DNA from 3 places in the Pseudoalteromonas sp. SWXJZ94C genome. Region 2 is predicted to be linked to each of the others. Evidence: predicted binding sites of a transcription regulator. Region 2 holds the regulator's gene; each other region holds the start of a gene.
The links. The regulator sigma-54, encoded in region 2, starts transcription at its own class of promoters, with help from an activator protein. The targets are predictions, from matches to a motif close to GTTGGCACGNNNNTNGNNT.
Positions count from the first base shown of each region.

Region 1 (5,706 bases), on a different contig from region 2:
GCTATGAATAATCAACCTAAAAACCCTTTACATGGGGTAACGTTAGAACAAATACTTGTTGAGTTAGAACAGCGACTTGGCTGGAGAACACTCGGTGAGCAAGTGAAAATAAAATGCTTTACTGATGCGCCAAGCATTAAGTCGAGTTTAAAATTTTTACGCAAAACACCATGGGCACGCGATAAAGTAGAAGCTCTCTACATTCATACTATAAATAACAAACCTATTCGCAGACCAAGAAGTGCGCCTAGAGAAACGTCAAATCAAGCACCTGATACAACAGGATTTGTTTGGCCTTCTATTAAAAAATAATTTATAAAGTGATGTATAACCGTGTTATACATCACTTTATACTTTAGCCCCCTCTTACATACCTTTTTATACCTCTTTGCAAATTACATTTAGTGATGCCGGCTCTATGGTAATAACTAACTTGTCAGCTGTTTTAACTTCCCCATCAACTACATACTTAATTGTATTTTCGCCCGTAATTTCGACTTTTTTAGCATTGGTATGATGAGAATTAATTGCTAAATGTGTTTGTGTAATACTGCTAAACATCAGCTCTGCAATACTTAATACCGTTGTAGAGTTTTCGTCATTAGGGGTTAGCCAGCTTATATCAAGTAAACCATCACTGTGGTCGGGTTGCCCACCGCCTTGTGCTAACAATGTAGTAAAAGGTGCGGCATTGGCTACAATAAAGCTATTTGTGCAGATTTCTCGTGGTTCATTATTATCGAGTTTAACGTTAAGTATTTGCGATTTTTGTTCGCTAAATGATTGTAAAAAACCATTGATATAAGCAAGCTGACCTAATTTATTTTTAGACTCTCGGTCTGCTTTTTCTATCATTGATTGCTCAAAACCAATACCCGTTAGTAACAACATAAGTTCATTATTACAGTAAGCGGTGTCTATAAGGCTGGTTTGCCCATCAATAATTAAATCACATGCTTGTTCCACAGGAATAAATTTAGAGCTAATTCCCATTAATACATGAGCAAGTGCATTAGCAGTCCCTAAGGGGATAATACCTAGCTTACAAGATGTATTAACTAATACACTAGCCACTTCTGCAACGGTGCCATCACCACCACAAGCAATAACAATGTCTGGGTTGTGCTTCATAGCTTGCTCAGCTAAAGCCGTACCATTAACTTGTGTTGATGTAGTTAAAACCGTTAAATCATAATAAGCTGATAAACGAGCAATAATTATGTGCTCTTTATCTTGCCATATTTTTGTACCCGATACTGGGTTGGCAATTAAAAATGCTTTGTTTTTAATTATTAACTCACCTTTTTTATGACGCTTAGCAAGGTGACGTAATTGGCGCTTATTCAAATTAGCTGTTTGGCGAGTTTCTTTTATTTGAGCGAGTACTTCATGTACATCTGCATTTTTATTTTGGCTTAGTAAGTAAGCAGCCATAACAAAAACAGAACGCCCTCGGCCTAAAGCACAGTGTATAACAACACGACGGTCTTTTTTAATATGATGGTGTATCCAGTTAATAGCCTGATTTAGCTGTGAGTGCGAAGGTATACTGTGATCAAGCACAGGGATATTTAAATACTTTATATTTTCTTGCGTAGAACTCCACTCTAACCCATCAAATTCGCAAGTTACATCTAAAATTGCCGTAATACCGTTACTTTTTAATGTATCTATATCTGAAGGAAATAACCGACAAGCTAAAAACAAGTGCTTATTAATTTGTTGAATGGGCGGCACTTTGTCATGTTTACGTGCCCACGCATTATATATTTGCACGCCAAACAAAAATGGTACGAATGCCCAACGTATATAAAAAGGAATTACACCGTTTTCACGCTTTCTAAATATTTTGGCTATATTAAAAATATAAGCAGCACTAACAAGCGTAAGTGATAGAGCGGTCCAGTAAAAAACAATCGAAAAATAAACTGAGTTTACTTCCCAGCCTGTCAATATAAGTAACAACGCTAGTATTAAATAACTAATTGCAGCCCACATACTGTCTCCTTTAATGGTGTATTACCGTTATTATTTTTGCTTATTTAAACGGTTGAATTTTTAACGTTGCAAATAACGCGCCATATAAAAGTTTAAGGCGCAACACGCTAAAAACATAAGCTATTAATTTAAAAGACTATTTCATAACTAAAAATTCACTTAATAACACTGAATTAAAGTTATGTGCTTTTTACATTGTAATAAGTCAAATATTCCCATAACTATATATTTACAAAAATGATCTTTATTTACTTGTTGTAACGTATAGTTTAGTTGGTTCAAATATCTGCTTCACATTATTTTGCATCCAAACTTCACCTTTATACGTTTACTTAATGACAACAAGAAAAAACAGGAACCTTATGGATAATGATGAATTACTACCACTTTTGTGCGCAACAGCACAAGGAGACAAGCATGCTTTTTCAAATCTTTACCAACAAACGAACGGTAAATTGTTCGCTATAACATTAAATATGCTAACAAACAGAGCTCATGCAGAAGAAGTATTACAGGATGCTTTTATAAAAATTTGGCATAATGCCTCAGAATATAATTCATCTAAAGGTACGGTTATTAGTTGGATGATTAGTATTGTTAGATACAGAAGCCTTGATGCACTTCGCTACAATAAAGTACGAAAAGAGCAATCAATGGGTGATGACGATTATAACGAGCAAGCTATTGATGTAACTTACGATGAAGAAACTAAGCTCGTAGAATGTATCGAGCAATTAGATTCACAACAAAAACAAGCTATTCACTTAGCGTATTACAAAGGACTAAGTCATAGCGAATTAGTTGATCATATTGATACGCCCCTGGGCACAGTTAAAAGCTGGATCAGGCGCGGGCTTATGCAGCTACAAAGGTGCTTAACATTATGAATTATAACAAACCTGAACTATTAGATGCGCTTGCTGGCCAATATGTGCTTGGTACACTAAGAGGGCTAGCCCGAAAACGCTTTCAACGCTTGCTACTTACTTCTCATCAAGCGCGCGAAGCGATTTCGATGTGGGAACAAAATTTAAATAATTTAGCGAGCTCTATTACTGCGCAAACACCTAGCGATGATGTATGGCAACAAATTATACAGCGCATTGAAAACCAGCCGCAGCAAAGTAAAAAAGTAATACACACCAAACCATCACTTTGGAGAACATGGTCTTTTGTAGCAACGGCTGCGTGTATTGTTTTAGCCTTTTTAGTAATACAACCGGCTACTAAAATTGAAAATACGCAACAAATTGCGTTAGTTCAAAATCAAGATAAACAATCACTTTGGTTTATAGATGTAAATGAACAAGCACTTTCAATAAAAGCAAGCAGCCAGCTAGTTGCTCAAACAAATAAAGACTATGAGCTTTGGATGATACTTAAAGGTCAAGATACTCCTATTTCTCTTGGTTTATTGCCCAAACAAGGCGGTAAAATATTACTAAAAGATAAACGCTTTAATGCCAGTAATATTACTCTGCTAGCGGTAAGCTTAGAGCCTATTGGCGGCTCGCCTAATGGTTTACCTACCGAAGTGTTGTATACAACTGAGTTAATCCTTTTATAACTTTTTATTGGCTACTTTTAAAAGTAGCCAATTTTTAACAAAATATAAAATAATTTAACTTTTTTGCATCCAATTTAAAACCTGCCCCGTTATTACTCATGACTTCAATCAAAAACTAAAGGACAAAGTCATGAAAGCTTTAACTCCATCAATACTTGCAGTAGTAATATGCAGTACATTTGCTAGTGCACCAAGCGAGGCGTCAAGCCACAGAGAAGCACCAAATATTAGTCGCTTCCCGACTTTAGACTCTACAGATTTTTATATTTTTAATAGTTATGAACAAGGTCGTGACGATTTCGTTACATTAATTGCTAACTACATCCCATTACAAGATGCATACGGTGGTCCAAATTATTTTGCAATGGACCCAGACGCAACATACAACATTCACATTGATAACGACGGCGATGCAGTTGAAGACATTACATTTGCGTTTAACTTTGAAAGCATGCTGCCAAACGATAATCAAGGCGTACAATTAACAGTAGGTCCTGAGGGTAACCAACGTACGGTATCTGTTCCACTTAAAAATGTAGGCGGTGTGTCAGCAGGTAATGACAGTGCGGCTAACTTTAGTGAATCTTACACTGTAAGTATGATTAACGGTCCTCAAAAAGTAGGCACTAGTGTTGAGCTAAATAATACAGCAACAAATTCAACAACATTTAAAAAGCCGCTTGATTACATTGGTAATAAAACATTCACTTCTATGGAAAATTATCAAACTTATGCAGATCAATTTATGTATCAAGTTTCAATTCCTAACTGTAACTCAATGGCAAGAGTATTTGTTGGACAACGTAAAGACCCATTCGTAGTAAATTTAGGCAAAACATTTGATTTGGTAAATTATGTACCAGTTGAAGGCGATAGTGCTCCAGGTGCTGGCGATGGCGGTGGCTTTCCAGGTGGTATTACACAATCTGCTGACAACGATGATTTAGCTGATAAAAACATAACCTCTATCGCTATCGAAATTCCTAAAAGTTGTGTTGTAGGTGAAGGAAATGGTGTAATTGGTTCGTGGACAACAGCGAGCTTACCACAAGCACGCATTTTAAATCCTAATGCTAAATTTGCTAACAACGCTGTTAACGGCGGCGCATTAACACAAGTTTCTCGTTTAGGTAATCCACTTGTAAACGAACTTGTAATTGGTATTAAAGACAAAGATACATTTTCTACAGCTCATCCAAAAGATGACGCACAATTTTTAGATTATGTTTCTCATCCTGCTTTACCTGAACTATTAAATATTTTATTTAAAGATGCTGTTAACACAACACTTGGCGCTAATTTAGAAACACTTGCACCAACAAACTTCCCACGCACAGATTTAATTACCGCATTTTTAACAGGCTTTGCAGGCGTTAACCAACAAGCTACGGTAACACCTTCAGAAATGTTGCGATTAAACACTGCTATTGCAGCCACAGCGCAAGCTGATCAATCAACATTTGGTGTAGTTGGTAACGACTTAGCTGGCTTTCCAAACGGTCGTCGCCCTGGTGATGACGTAGTTGATATTGCGCTACGCGTTGTAATGGGACGTTTATGTCATCCTATTCCTGTAGGTGGAGAAGATACTGATTTAGGTCTTTGTACACCAGAGGATGCTAATGTAGGGACTGTACCATTTACCGATGGTGCACCTGTAAATGCATCTATGATGGATGCTAGCTTCCCATATCTTGCAACACCACTTGCGGGTTCTAAATAAGGATCACGATAATGCGTAATTTAAAAGCTTCACATGCGTGTTTACTTGTTAGTTTTTTAGTAATAAGTGGATGTAGTGATGATGATAAAAAATCATCACCCGCTGTAAATTCAGCACCAACAACAAGTAATGTCGCACTTACAACGCAAACTGAGGTTGCTATTAATGACATGCTAGTAGCTGATGACGTAGATGGCGATGCACTAACCTATAGCTTAACGTCAAACTCTACGCTTGGCAGCACTGTTGTAAATGCAGACGGTAGTTATACTTATACGCCAAATAAAGAAGCAACTGGCGCTGATAGTTTTGTATTTAGCGTATCAGATGGCGTTAATGAACAAGTAAGCGCTAGCGTTAATATTACAATTGAAGCATTGCAAGTAGACTTTGCTCAATTTGCAACAGATGCATTTAA
Region 1 covers NZ_JADYXF010000013.1:67,760-73,465, forward strand. Annotated here, with positions in the region: gene I6F65_RS07550 (VF530 family DNA-binding protein) at 4-312, shown strand; gene I6F65_RS07555 (diacylglycerol kinase family protein) at 379-1,998, opposite strand; gene I6F65_RS07560 (sigma-70 family RNA polymerase sigma factor) at 2,361-2,885, shown strand; gene I6F65_RS07565 (anti-sigma factor) at 2,882-3,565, shown strand; gene I6F65_RS07570 (DUF4331 domain-containing protein) at 3,696-5,288, shown strand; gene I6F65_RS07575 (Ig-like domain-containing protein) at 5,300-5,706, shown strand, end outside.
Region 1: the regulator sigma-54 is predicted to act here: its motif matches at 2,065-2,083, upstream of I6F65_RS07555 (diacylglycerol kinase family protein).

Region 2 (5,706 bases):
TTGAAGAACTCTATCAACCGCTGAGCGATGACGCAAAAGCGCGCGCTAAAAAAGTAAAACTGCTTATATGCGATATTGATGGTGTATTTTCTGATGGTCGTATTTACCTTGGAAACCAAGGCGAAGAGCTAAAAGCGTTTAATACAAAAGATGGGTTTGGTATAAAAGCACTTATTAATAGCGGGTTTGAAGTTGCTGTTATTACAGGGCGTCATTCGCATATAGTGCAACAACGTATGAGCAGCCTAACCGTTCAACATATTTATCAAGGTCAAGAAAACAAACTTATTGCCTACCAAGAGCTAAAAAATAAGCTCAACTTAAGCGATGAAAAAATTGCCTATATAGGTGACGACGGTCCTGATATGCCAGTAATGGAATTAGTCGGTTTTGCAGTAGCTGTTAACGATGCGCATCCACTAATTAAGCGTTTATCGCACTACACTACACAAATGCCAGGCGGTTTTGGTGCTGTAAGAGAACTAACCGATTTACTAATGCTTGAAAACAACAAGCCATTAACTACTCAAGGTACAAGTTCATGAATGCAGCGCGCATAATACTAAGCGTTTTATTCATCAGCTGTATGGTTTGGCTTTGGTACCCTTATTTTACACAAACAAATATTGCAACGCAGGTAGAGCAAGAAGTTGTAGCTAAACCTGACTATATCGCCATAGAATTAAAGCAAACGGCGTATGATGAGAATGGTAAAATTAGCCATAAAGTAACTGCTGCAAAAATGGAGCTGTATCAACAGTTAGGCTTTACCTTTTTTGAAAAACCTATTTTCACTTTATATGACGAAAAGCAAACATGGCGCATCAATGCGGATGAAGCAACGTTGTATGAAGGTAAACAGTTAATTTTAGAGGGCAACGTAGTCGCTAAAAATCTAACTGACAACGCAATGATTGATAAGATCAATGCCGATAATATTCAAGTAGATATAAAGCAACTGACAATGCGCTCCGAACAGCCTGTCATTGTGACTGGACCTAACTTAAAAATCACCGGTAAAGGCCTTGAAGCCGATTTAAAAACTGAAGTGATAAAACTCATTAACCATACGCGAACCATATACTATGACCAATAAAATATTAAAATCACTTATTATTCCTACACTTATACTAGCCTTTAATAGTAATGCAGCAGAACAAAGTACACAACCTGCCGCTAATCAAATATCAATTAGTGCCGACAAACAAGAAGGCCAACTAAAAGCTAATGTAGGTATTTTTGAAAAAAATGTTGAAATTATTCATGGTAACCGTCGCATTACGGCTGACCGCCTCGAAGTGCATAAGCGTGACGAATTAGGTGACAATAAACAGTTATTAATTGCCACTGGCAGCCCTGCGTACTTTGAAGAAAAGCAAGATGACGGCACAATAATGAGCGCAAGTGCGAACGAAGTTCGTTACGATGTAGCTAAGCGTTTTTTAACACTTGTTGGCGATGCACAAGTATCGCAAGCTGGACAAAAAATTAACGCAAAAAGCATTACTTACGATATGCAGCAACAGCTTATTAGTGCTGAAAAAGACGAAAACTCTACCGATCGCGTTCATACTATTTTAGTGCCTATTGAAGCTACAAAAAGTAAAAAAAGCGATAAAGGTCAACCATGAGCACATTAAAAGCAGAGCTGTTAGCAAAAAGCTATAAAGGTCGTGAAGTTGTTAAAAATGTAGGTCTTGAGGTTAAGGCTGGCAGTATTGTTGGTTTACTTGGACCTAATGGTGCAGGTAAAACTACAACGTTTTATATGATTGTAGGACTTGTACCTAGCGACAAAGGTAAAATATCCATCGATGATAACGATATTACTCTTTTACCTATGCATAGTCGTGCTAGATTAGGGATAGGGTATTTACCACAAGAATCGTCAATATTTAGAAAACTGACTGTTTACCAAAACTTAATGGCTATTTTAGAAACGCGTAAATCGTTAAATAAACAAGCTCGAGAAGACACATTAAATAATCTATTGGATGAATTTAGCATTCAGCATATTCGTGATAGCCAAGGTATGGCTTTATCCGGTGGTGAACGTCGCCGTGTAGAAATAGCACGTGCACTTGCCGCCGATCCTAAGTTTATATTGCTAGATGAACCTTTTGCTGGTGTAGACCCAATTTCAGTATTAGATATTAAGAAAATAATAGAACATCTTAAAAACCGTGGGATTGGTGTATTAATTACCGATCATAACGTAAGAGAAACCCTTGATGTTTGTGAAAAAGCCTACATTGTTTCTCATGGGGAGCTAATTGCATCTGGCACTCCTGAACACGTATTAAACGATAAAACAGTACGCGATGTTTACTTAGGCGAGCAATTTAGGCTGTAACATTAACGCCATGTCTTTGAGCATCTGCTAGTATTAATTATAACAACATAAAAGGATTGTTAGAGATAAATGAGGCAATCATTACAGCTGCGCATGGGCCAGCAACTTACAATGACACCACAGCTGCAACAAGCAATTCGTTTGTTGCAACTCAGTACATTGGATCTCCAGCAAGAAATACAAGAAGCTCTTGATAGCAACCCGCTGCTAGAAGTTGAAGAAAACGACTACGCAGAAGATTCTGCTGGCAAAAATGAGCAAAAAGCTGATAACGATGACGTTACTGTTAGCGCATCTGCAGATGATGCTCCTAGCGAATACGAACAAGATAGTGGTGAAGCACTTGCTAAAGATACAGTAAGTGACGACATGGCTATGGATGTTAGCTGGGATGAGTACATGAGTGCTGCGCCTGCATCGTCATCAGGACCAATGCCTGAGGACGAGTCAATATACCAAGGTGCTTCAACCGAAACACTTCATGAGTACCTAATGTGGCAGTTACAATTAACGCCTTTTAGCCCTACTGATGAAGCTATTGCAATCGCTATTGTTGAAGCCGTAGATGATTCTGGTATTTTAACACTTAGCTGTGAAGAAATTTTAGAGAGCTTCAATCAAGAAAACGAAGATGATAACGAAGTCGAACTTGACGAAATTGAAGCCGTTTTAAAGCGTATCCAACTGTTTGATCCGGTCGGTATTGCTGCACGTAGTTTACAAGAGTGCTTGTGTATTCAGCTTAACCAGTTTGATAAAGAAACACCTTACATTAATGAAACAAAAATGATCTTAACCGAGCATATTGATTTATTAGCTGCTCGTGACTATCGTACATTAATGAAAAAAACTAAGCTCAAAGAAGAAGAGCTTAAAGAAGTAATGACACTAATACATACTCTCAGCCCTAAACCCGCTGATACGATTGTTAGAGAAGAGTCTGAGTATGTTATTCCTGATGTGTCGGTTAAAAAAATTAAAGGTCGCTGGGTTGTAGAATTAAACCCAGATAGCATGCCTAAAATAAGAGTAAACAGCCAATATGCTGCAATGTCTCGTACCGTTAAATCTAGTGGTGATAGCCAATTTATTCGCTCACACTTACAAGAAGCAAAATGGTTTATTAAAAGCCTAGAAAGCAGAAACGACACATTGTTAAAAGTAACAAATTGTATTGTTAAGCAACAACAAGGCTTTTTTGAACACGGTCCAGAAGCCATGAAACCAATGGTTTTAAATGATGTTGCTGAAATGGTAGAAATGCACGAGTCGACTATTTCTCGCGTAACAACCCAAAAGTATATGCACACGCCACGTGGAATATTTGAGTTAAAATACTTTTTCTCAAGCCATGTAAGCACCGAAAATGGTGGCGAATGTTCATCTACGGCAATACGCGCTCTGATTAGAAAATTAATCGCAGCAGAAAACTCAGCAAAACCATTGAGTGATAGCAAGATAGCGGATATATTGGCTGAGCAGGGAATTAAAGTAGCTAGACGCACGATCGCAAAGTACCGCGAATCTCTGGCTATTCCACCGTCAAATCAGCGAAAAAGTCTGATTTAAGACGCAAAAACAAAGAGGGTAACGCTTATGCAACTAAACTTAACTGGTCGTCACGTAGAAGTAACCGATTCACTAAAAGACTATGTAAACACTAAATTTGCGAAGCTAGAAAGGCACTCTGATCATATTAATAATGTTCATGTCATTCTCGATGTAGAAAAATTAAACCAAAAAGCAGAAGCAACAATTCATGTCAGTGGTGCAGAATTATTTGCCTCTACTGAACATCAAGATATGTATGCCGCCATTGACTCGTTGATTGACAAGCTCGATCGACAAGTTATCAAACACAAAGAGAAGCTTGCTCGACACTAATATTATGAAATTAAGTTCACTTATATGTCAGGACTGCAGCAAAGCTGCGGTCCTTTTTAATAGTAAAAAAAGAATTTTAGAGTTTATTAGCGAACTTGCTCACAACAAGCTTCCTTACTTATCTCAACAAGATATTCTTAGTGCTTTACTAAGCAGAGAAAAACTAGGTAGTACAGGCATTGGTAAAGGTATTGCAATCCCTCACGGACGAATGAGTGGCGTAGAAGAACCTTTAGCTTTAGTACTTGTTAGCGAAACACCTATTAACTTTGATGCGATAGATAACCGCCCTGTAGATATTTTTGTTGCACTCATCGTACCAGATGGTGATAACCAACAGCACTTAAAGACTCTAGCAACCATTGCTGATAAACTAAACGACAAAGAATTTTGTAAGCAGTTACGCTGTGCAAAATCAGATACAGAGCTATACCAAGTTATTGTTGATCAATCATAATTAATAAAAAAGGTGTTAAATGGAATTAATTATCATAAGTGGCCGATCAGGTTCTGGAAAATCGGTAGCTTTACGCGTAGTTGAAGACTTAGGTTATTATTGCGTAGATAATATTCCACTAAACCTGCTGCCTTCTCTAGTGCGAAGTGTCTCTGACAACTACGACAAAATAGCAGTGAGTATTGATGTTCGAAACTTGCCAAAAGAACAAGAACAGTTCAATGATATTTTTGAGTATTTACCTGGTTTTGCTAAACCAACGCTGTTTTATTTAGACAGCGAAGATCAAGTATTAATAAAACGTTTTTCTGAAACGCGACGACTACACCCTCTTTCTGTCGACTCATTGCCACTTGATTTAGCTATAAAAAAAGAAAAAGAATTACTTGATGTACTAACAACCAGAGCTGACTTTATGATTGATACCAGCGAGTTAAGTGTTCACCAACTCGCTGAATCTATCAGAGAAAAAATACTTGGTAAAAAAGACAAACAGCTTATTGTTACTTTTGAATCATTTGGCTTTAAATACGGAATACCTAAAGAAGCGGATTATGTCTTCGATGCACGTTTTTTACCAAACCCACATTGGGAGCCCGAATTAAAACCTTTAACAGGATTAGATCAGCCCGTTAAAGACTACTTAGCTAATCATAGTATTGTGCAAAAGTTTACATGGCAAATTCAAACCTTTGTGCAAACGTGGTTACCTCATTTAGAACGAAATAATCGTAGCTACTTAACCATTGCTATTGGTTGTACAGGTGGACAGCATCGTTCAGTGTATTTAGCACAAACGATTGGTGAAAGCTTTTCGATGACTCACCCAAATGTAAAAATTCGTCATCGTGAACAAGAAAATAAATAATTTAAATAATCACCTGTTCAGCTTAGGTAGAGTAACTTATGCGTTTAGAAGACACGTTTTTAATAAAAAACAAATTAGGCTTACACGCTAGAGCTGCAACGGTGCTTGCACAATTAGCCGTACAATTCGACGCTTCAATTACTA
Region 2 covers NZ_JADYXF010000045.1:10,427-16,132, reverse strand. Annotated here, with positions in the region: gene kdsC (3-deoxy-manno-octulosonate-8-phosphatase KdsC) at 1-545, shown strand, start outside; gene lptC (LPS export ABC transporter periplasmic protein LptC) at 542-1,096, shown strand; gene lptA (lipopolysaccharide transport periplasmic protein LptA) at 1,086-1,631, shown strand; gene lptB (LPS export ABC transporter ATP-binding protein) at 1,628-2,353, shown strand; gene I6F65_RS17190 (RNA polymerase factor sigma-54) at 2,423-3,922, shown strand; gene hpf (ribosome hibernation promoting factor) at 3,950-4,237, shown strand; gene ptsN (PTS IIA-like nitrogen regulatory protein PtsN) at 4,242-4,694, shown strand; gene rapZ (RNase adapter RapZ) at 4,714-5,562, shown strand; gene I6F65_RS17170 (HPr family phosphocarrier protein) at 5,601-5,706, shown strand, end outside.

Region 3 (5,706 bases), on a different contig from region 2:
CTTCTCGCTGTTAACACAACAGCTGTCGTTTCAAGATCCAAGTAACCCAGCAGATAACGATCAAATGATTGCGCAAATGACCAGCTTTACCATGGCGCAAGGAATTAGTGATTTGAATTCAAACTTTGAATCACTTGCCACATCAATGACCTCAAACTCAGCGCTACAAGCGTCGACGTTAGTAGGTAAACAAGCGTTACTAGAATCTAATACATTAGATTTAAATGAAACAGATGACGCAAAAGGTTCTATTGTTGCTGAAAACCCTGTTGAAAGTTTAACGTTGCGCGTTACCGATGCATCAGGTCAATTAGTGCGAAGCATTGATTTAGGATCTCAGTCTGCAGGCGCAGTACGCTTTGCATGGGATGGTAAAAATGATGCAGGTGAACGTTTACCTGAAGGTGAATATACAGTATCTGCTGAAGGCAGTACTAATGGTGAGTTTTCAAGCTTACCAATAGCAACGTTTAAAAATATTGAGAGTGTTAATATTAATGGCTCCAGCGGCATAATAATTAATACTAAAGAAGGTGCGGTTAGGCTGACAGATGTAGCAGAAATCGCGTAAAAATTTTAAGTATATTTCGCCTGTCAGCAGGCTAAAAATTAACAGGTTAAAGGTGAATTATGAGTTTCAATATTGCATTAACCGGCCTAGCTGCCGCTCAAAAAGATTTAGACGTTACTGCAAATAACATTGCAAACGTTAATACTACTGGCTTTAAAGAATCACGTGCTGAGTTTGCTGATGTATATGCATCATCTGTATTTAGCGCAGGAAACACTAAAAATGGTGACGGCGTGCAAACGACTACGGTTGCTCAGCAATTTCACCAGGGTTCATTACAATTTACTAATAACTCACTTGATTTAGCAATCACGGGCGAAGGTTACTTTGCGATGAGTGAAGATTTAGGTTCGCAAGACTTTTCATATACGCGTGCCGGTGCATTTAAATTAAATGAAGACAACTTTGTAGTGGATGCAAAAGGTAACTTTTTACAAGGGTTTCCGGTAGACGAATCAACAGGTGATACAACATCTGTAAGTTTGAGTACATCATCTCCATTACAAATACCAGATTCTTCAGGATCGCCACGTGCAACAACTCAAATATATTCGTCATTTAATTTAGATTCACGTAGTACGCAGCCAACAGTTACGCCTTTTGACTCAGGTACGAGTGCTTCTTATAACAGTTCTACATCAACAACTGTTTATGATTCGTTAGGTGAAGCACACGTTTTACAATTATATTTTGTGAAAACAGATCCTGCTACTACAGCAAATACATGGGAAGTTTACGGAACATTAGACGGTAAAAATTTCGATGCTAGTGGAACTGAAACAGCGGCTGGTGCTCATTCTCCTATCGACACACTTGCTTTTACATCGGCAGGTTTGCCAGATGTAACGTCTCCAGCTACAACGTTTGATGATGTTGCCTTAGCTTCAGGTGCGGCAGCAGGAATGAGCACTCTATTAGATAACGGTGCTAGTTTTTCTGAAAATATAAATGTAAGTTGGCGCGATGAAGCCGGCTCAGCAAATAAAATACCAACTCAATATGCAAGTAGCTTTGAAGTAAAAGCACTTGAGCAAGACGGTGCAACAGTTGGTCGTTTAGCCGGTATTGATATTGGTACCGACGGTAAAGTAGTTGCATCTTATAGTAATGGCGACTCAACATTTTTAGGTCAAGTAGCAATGGTGCGTTTTTCAAACTCACAAGGTTTGCAACAAGTAGGTGATACTTCTTGGAAATCAAGTTTGACATCTGGCGAGCCAATGGCGGGTGAACCAAACTCTGGTACGTTAGGGTCTATTAACTCATCAGCACTTGAGCAATCAAACGTTAATTTAACAAATGAACTAGTTGACTTAATTAGTGCTCAGCGTAATTTTCAGGCTAACTCTCGAGCGCTTGAAGTTAACTCTACAATTCAGCAAACTATTTTACAGCTGCAATAAATTAAACGTTCTACAGTTAAATATTTTAGGCTGCATTTTTGCAGCCTTTTTTGTTTCTACTGTTTATTTTATCGCCTCAATGTTGTGTCAATTTTAATCTGGCATCTATTTTGCATTTGTTAAGTCAGAGATTTTTTATGTGAGTCGATGTTATGGACAAAATGGTCTACATTGCGGCGTCTGGCGCCAAGCAAAGCCTACAAGGATTAGCGCTTAAAGCCAATAATTTGGCGAATGCCAATACAACGGGTTTTAAAGCTGATTTTGCTCAAGCGCGTTCTATGCAAGCATTTGGTGAAGGCTTACCTACACGCGTATTTTCTATGCAAGAACGTCCAGGTTCAAACATGACATCGGGCGGGATTATTCAAACAGGGCGAGACCTAGATATTGCAATGAGCGATAACGCATGGCTCAGCGTGCAAGATGAATCCGGCAACGAAGCTTACACAAAGGTAGGTACGCTAAACATAACAGCCGAAGGCATGTTAGTTACTAGTGGTGGTCGTCAAGTTATTGGCGAAGGTGGTCCGGTTATATTACCTGTGCCAATTGAAAAAATTGGTTTTAGTGAAGACGGTACTATTCAAGTTCGACCTCAAGGCGCACCCGCTAATTTTTTAGAAGAAGTCGATCGTTTAAAAGTAGTTGAAGCCAATGGCTCTCAGCTCGAAAAAGGTAACGATGGCTTATTCAGACCAAAGCCTAATCAAACGGTTGATACCTCAGCCAATGTAAAAGTATTAAGTGGTAGTTTAGAAATGTCGAATGTGAATCCGGTTCACGAAATGGTCGACATGATCAGCCATCAACGCCAATTTGAATTACAAGTAAAACTAATGAAAACAGCTGAAGAGATTGATAAAACGCAAGATCAGCTGTTACGCGTAGTTTAACTTTAAAATGAGGACACTATTATGAATCCTGCATTGTGGATCAGTAAAACAGGGCTTGACGCTCAACAAACCGATATATCGGTTATTTCAAATAACTTGGCAAATGCGAGTACGGTTGGTTATAAAAAAAGCCGTGCCGTATTTGAAGATTTACTTTATCAAAATATAAATCAGCCGGGCGGACGTTCATCGCAAGACACCGAAATGCCATCAGGGTTAATGTTAGGTGCTGGTGCAAAAGTGGTTGCTAACCAAAAAAACTTTTCACAAGGTAATATGTTAACCACCGAAAACTCATTAGATTGGATGATTTCGGGCTCTGGTTTTTTTGAAGTACTCCAACCAGATGGCAACATTGCTTATTCTCGCAATGGGCAATTTACTACCGATGGCGACGGAAGAGTTGTTACATCGGGCGCAGGTTATGTTGTTCAACCAGAAATGAATGTACCTGACGACGCGCAATCAATCACAGTTTCTCAAGACGGCGAAGTGTCAGTACGTGTTGCAGGACAAGCCGATAACGTTGTTATTGGGCAAATTACAATAAGTGACTTTATTAATCCATCAGGTCTTGAGCCTATAGGGCAAAACCTTTACACCGAAACCGCAGTAAGTGGTGCGCCAGTGCAAGGTAACCCAGGTGTTGATGGCTTAGGTACTATTATTCAGGGTTCACTTGAAACATCAAACGTAAACGTAACTGAAGAATTAGTAAACCTAATTGAAACACAACGTATTTATGAGATGAACTCAAAAGTAATTTCGGCAGTTGACGAAATGATGAGTTACATCAATCAACAGTTATAAGGTTTAGGGGTGAACATGCGTAATATTATGTTATTTGCAGCAGGTACTTTATTTTTAAGTGGTTGCGTATCAACACAAAATAGTGAAGTGGTGCAAGACGACCCTTACTACGCGCCAATGTACCCTGAGCCAAATATAGAGCCCGTTGTTGCAACCGGTTCATTGTTTAACACAAACGTATCTAACGATTTATACGCAGACAGAAAAGCGCTGCGAACTGGCGATATTATTACGGTTAAATTAGAAGAGTCGACTCAAGCCACAAAAGCGGCAAAAACAGAAACAGACAAAGAAACCGAGGCAAGCCTTGACCCCGTAATTGGTTTTGGCGGCTTACCGGTTAATATTGGTGGCGACAGCATTCAGTTTGGTATTGGTAGCGACTCCTCATTTACGGGTGATTCAAAATCAAACCAATCAAATAGTTTAGTGGGCGACATATCAGTAAATGTAATGCGTGTTTTGCCAAATGGTAACTTAGTTATACGCGGCGAAAAATGGCTAACACTAAATACAGGCGAAGAGTTTATTCGTTTAGAAGGTTTAGTGCGCCCGCAAGATGTAAGTTCAGACAATACAGTTGAGTCAAACCGAATCGCCAATGCGCGTATTCAGTACTCAGGTAAAGGGCAAACCCAAGAGGCACAAAGTCCTGGTTGGTTAACACGCTTTTTTAGTAGCTCGCTTTTTCCTTTTTAGAGGACATTCATTATGAATGGATTTAAAGTTTTTTGTTTAATCGCTTTACTAGGTTGCCAATTTTCGGCAAATGCAGAGCGTATTAAAGATGTCTCTATGGTTGAAGGCGTTCGCTCTAACCAACTAGTTGGTTATGGTTTAGTGGTCGGTTTACCTGGCACTGGAGAGCAAAGCAAGTTTACTCAACAGAGCTTTATGGGCATGTTAAGTAACTTTGGTATTACATTACCTTCTACTTTAAGCCCTAAAATTAAAAATGTAGCGGCAGTGGCCGTACATGCTGAGTTACCAGCATTTAGAAAGCCAGGGCAAACAATTGATATTACCGTATCGTCTATCGGTAGTGCGGGTAGTTTACGTGGTGGCACGCTAATACAAACATTTTTAAAAGGGGTTGATGGCAATGTATATGCCATTGCACAAGGCAGTCTTATTGTAGGTGGTTTAGGTGCACAGGGTTTAGATGGCAGTAAGGTTGTTATTAATACCCCCACGGTTGGTCGAATTCCTAATGGAGCAACGGTTGAGCGCGCTGTTAAAAGTCCGTTTTTGCAAGGTGACTACATTACCTTTAATTTAAATCGCCCTGATTTTACAACAGCAAAACGCCTTGAAGAAACAATTAACAACCTAGTTGGTCCTAACAGCGCACAAGCGTTAGATTCTGTTTCTATTCGTGTACTAGCCCCAAGAGATGCATCGCAACGCGTATCGTACTTATCAACGCTCGAAAACTTAGAGTTTAAACCGGCCGATATGGCTGCAAAAATTATTGTTAACTCGCGTACAGGTACCATTGTTATTGGTAAAAACGTAAAATTACAACCTGCAGCTATTACGCACGGTGGTTTAACCGTCACTATTTCTGAGCAACAAAACGTATCGCAGCCAAACCCATTAAGCGAAGGTCAAACCGCAGTAACACAACAAAGCATTATTGATGTAAAGCAAGATGATTCTCGTGCATTTGTATTTAATCCAGGTGTAAGCTTAGATGACCTAGTACGCGCAATTAATGAAGTTGGTGCGGCACCAGGCGACTTAATGGCTATTTTAGAAGCACTAAAAGAAGCGGGTGCAATTAACGGACAACTAGTTGTAATATAAAAACAAAGTTAGCCCTTGCAGTTTACTTGCTAGGGCTAAGCTAAAAAACCTCATTTATAATCCACTTATAAATTCAAAAACACATCAACTGGCTCAATTTTTGCATTTTTAACTGCATTATTCATTATTGTGTCAAAAAGCTGATGGAAACAAATCATCTCGATAAACAAAACTTTTTTGATTTAGGCAACTTAAACTCACTTCGTAAAGAAGCCTTAAC
Region 3 covers NZ_JADYXF010000009.1:98,809-104,514, reverse strand. Annotated here, with positions in the region: gene I6F65_RS05875 (flagellar hook assembly protein FlgD) at 1-571, shown strand, start outside; gene flgE (flagellar hook protein FlgE) at 631-1,974, shown strand; gene I6F65_RS05865 (flagellar basal body rod protein FlgF) at 2,127-2,870, shown strand; gene flgG (flagellar basal-body rod protein FlgG) at 2,892-3,680, shown strand; gene flgH (flagellar basal body L-ring protein FlgH) at 3,696-4,379, shown strand; gene I6F65_RS05850 (flagellar basal body P-ring protein FlgI) at 4,392-5,486, shown strand; gene flgJ (flagellar assembly peptidoglycan hydrolase FlgJ) at 5,630-5,706, shown strand, end outside.
Region 3: the regulator sigma-54 is predicted to act here: its motif matches at 2,072-2,090, upstream of I6F65_RS05865 (flagellar basal body rod protein FlgF).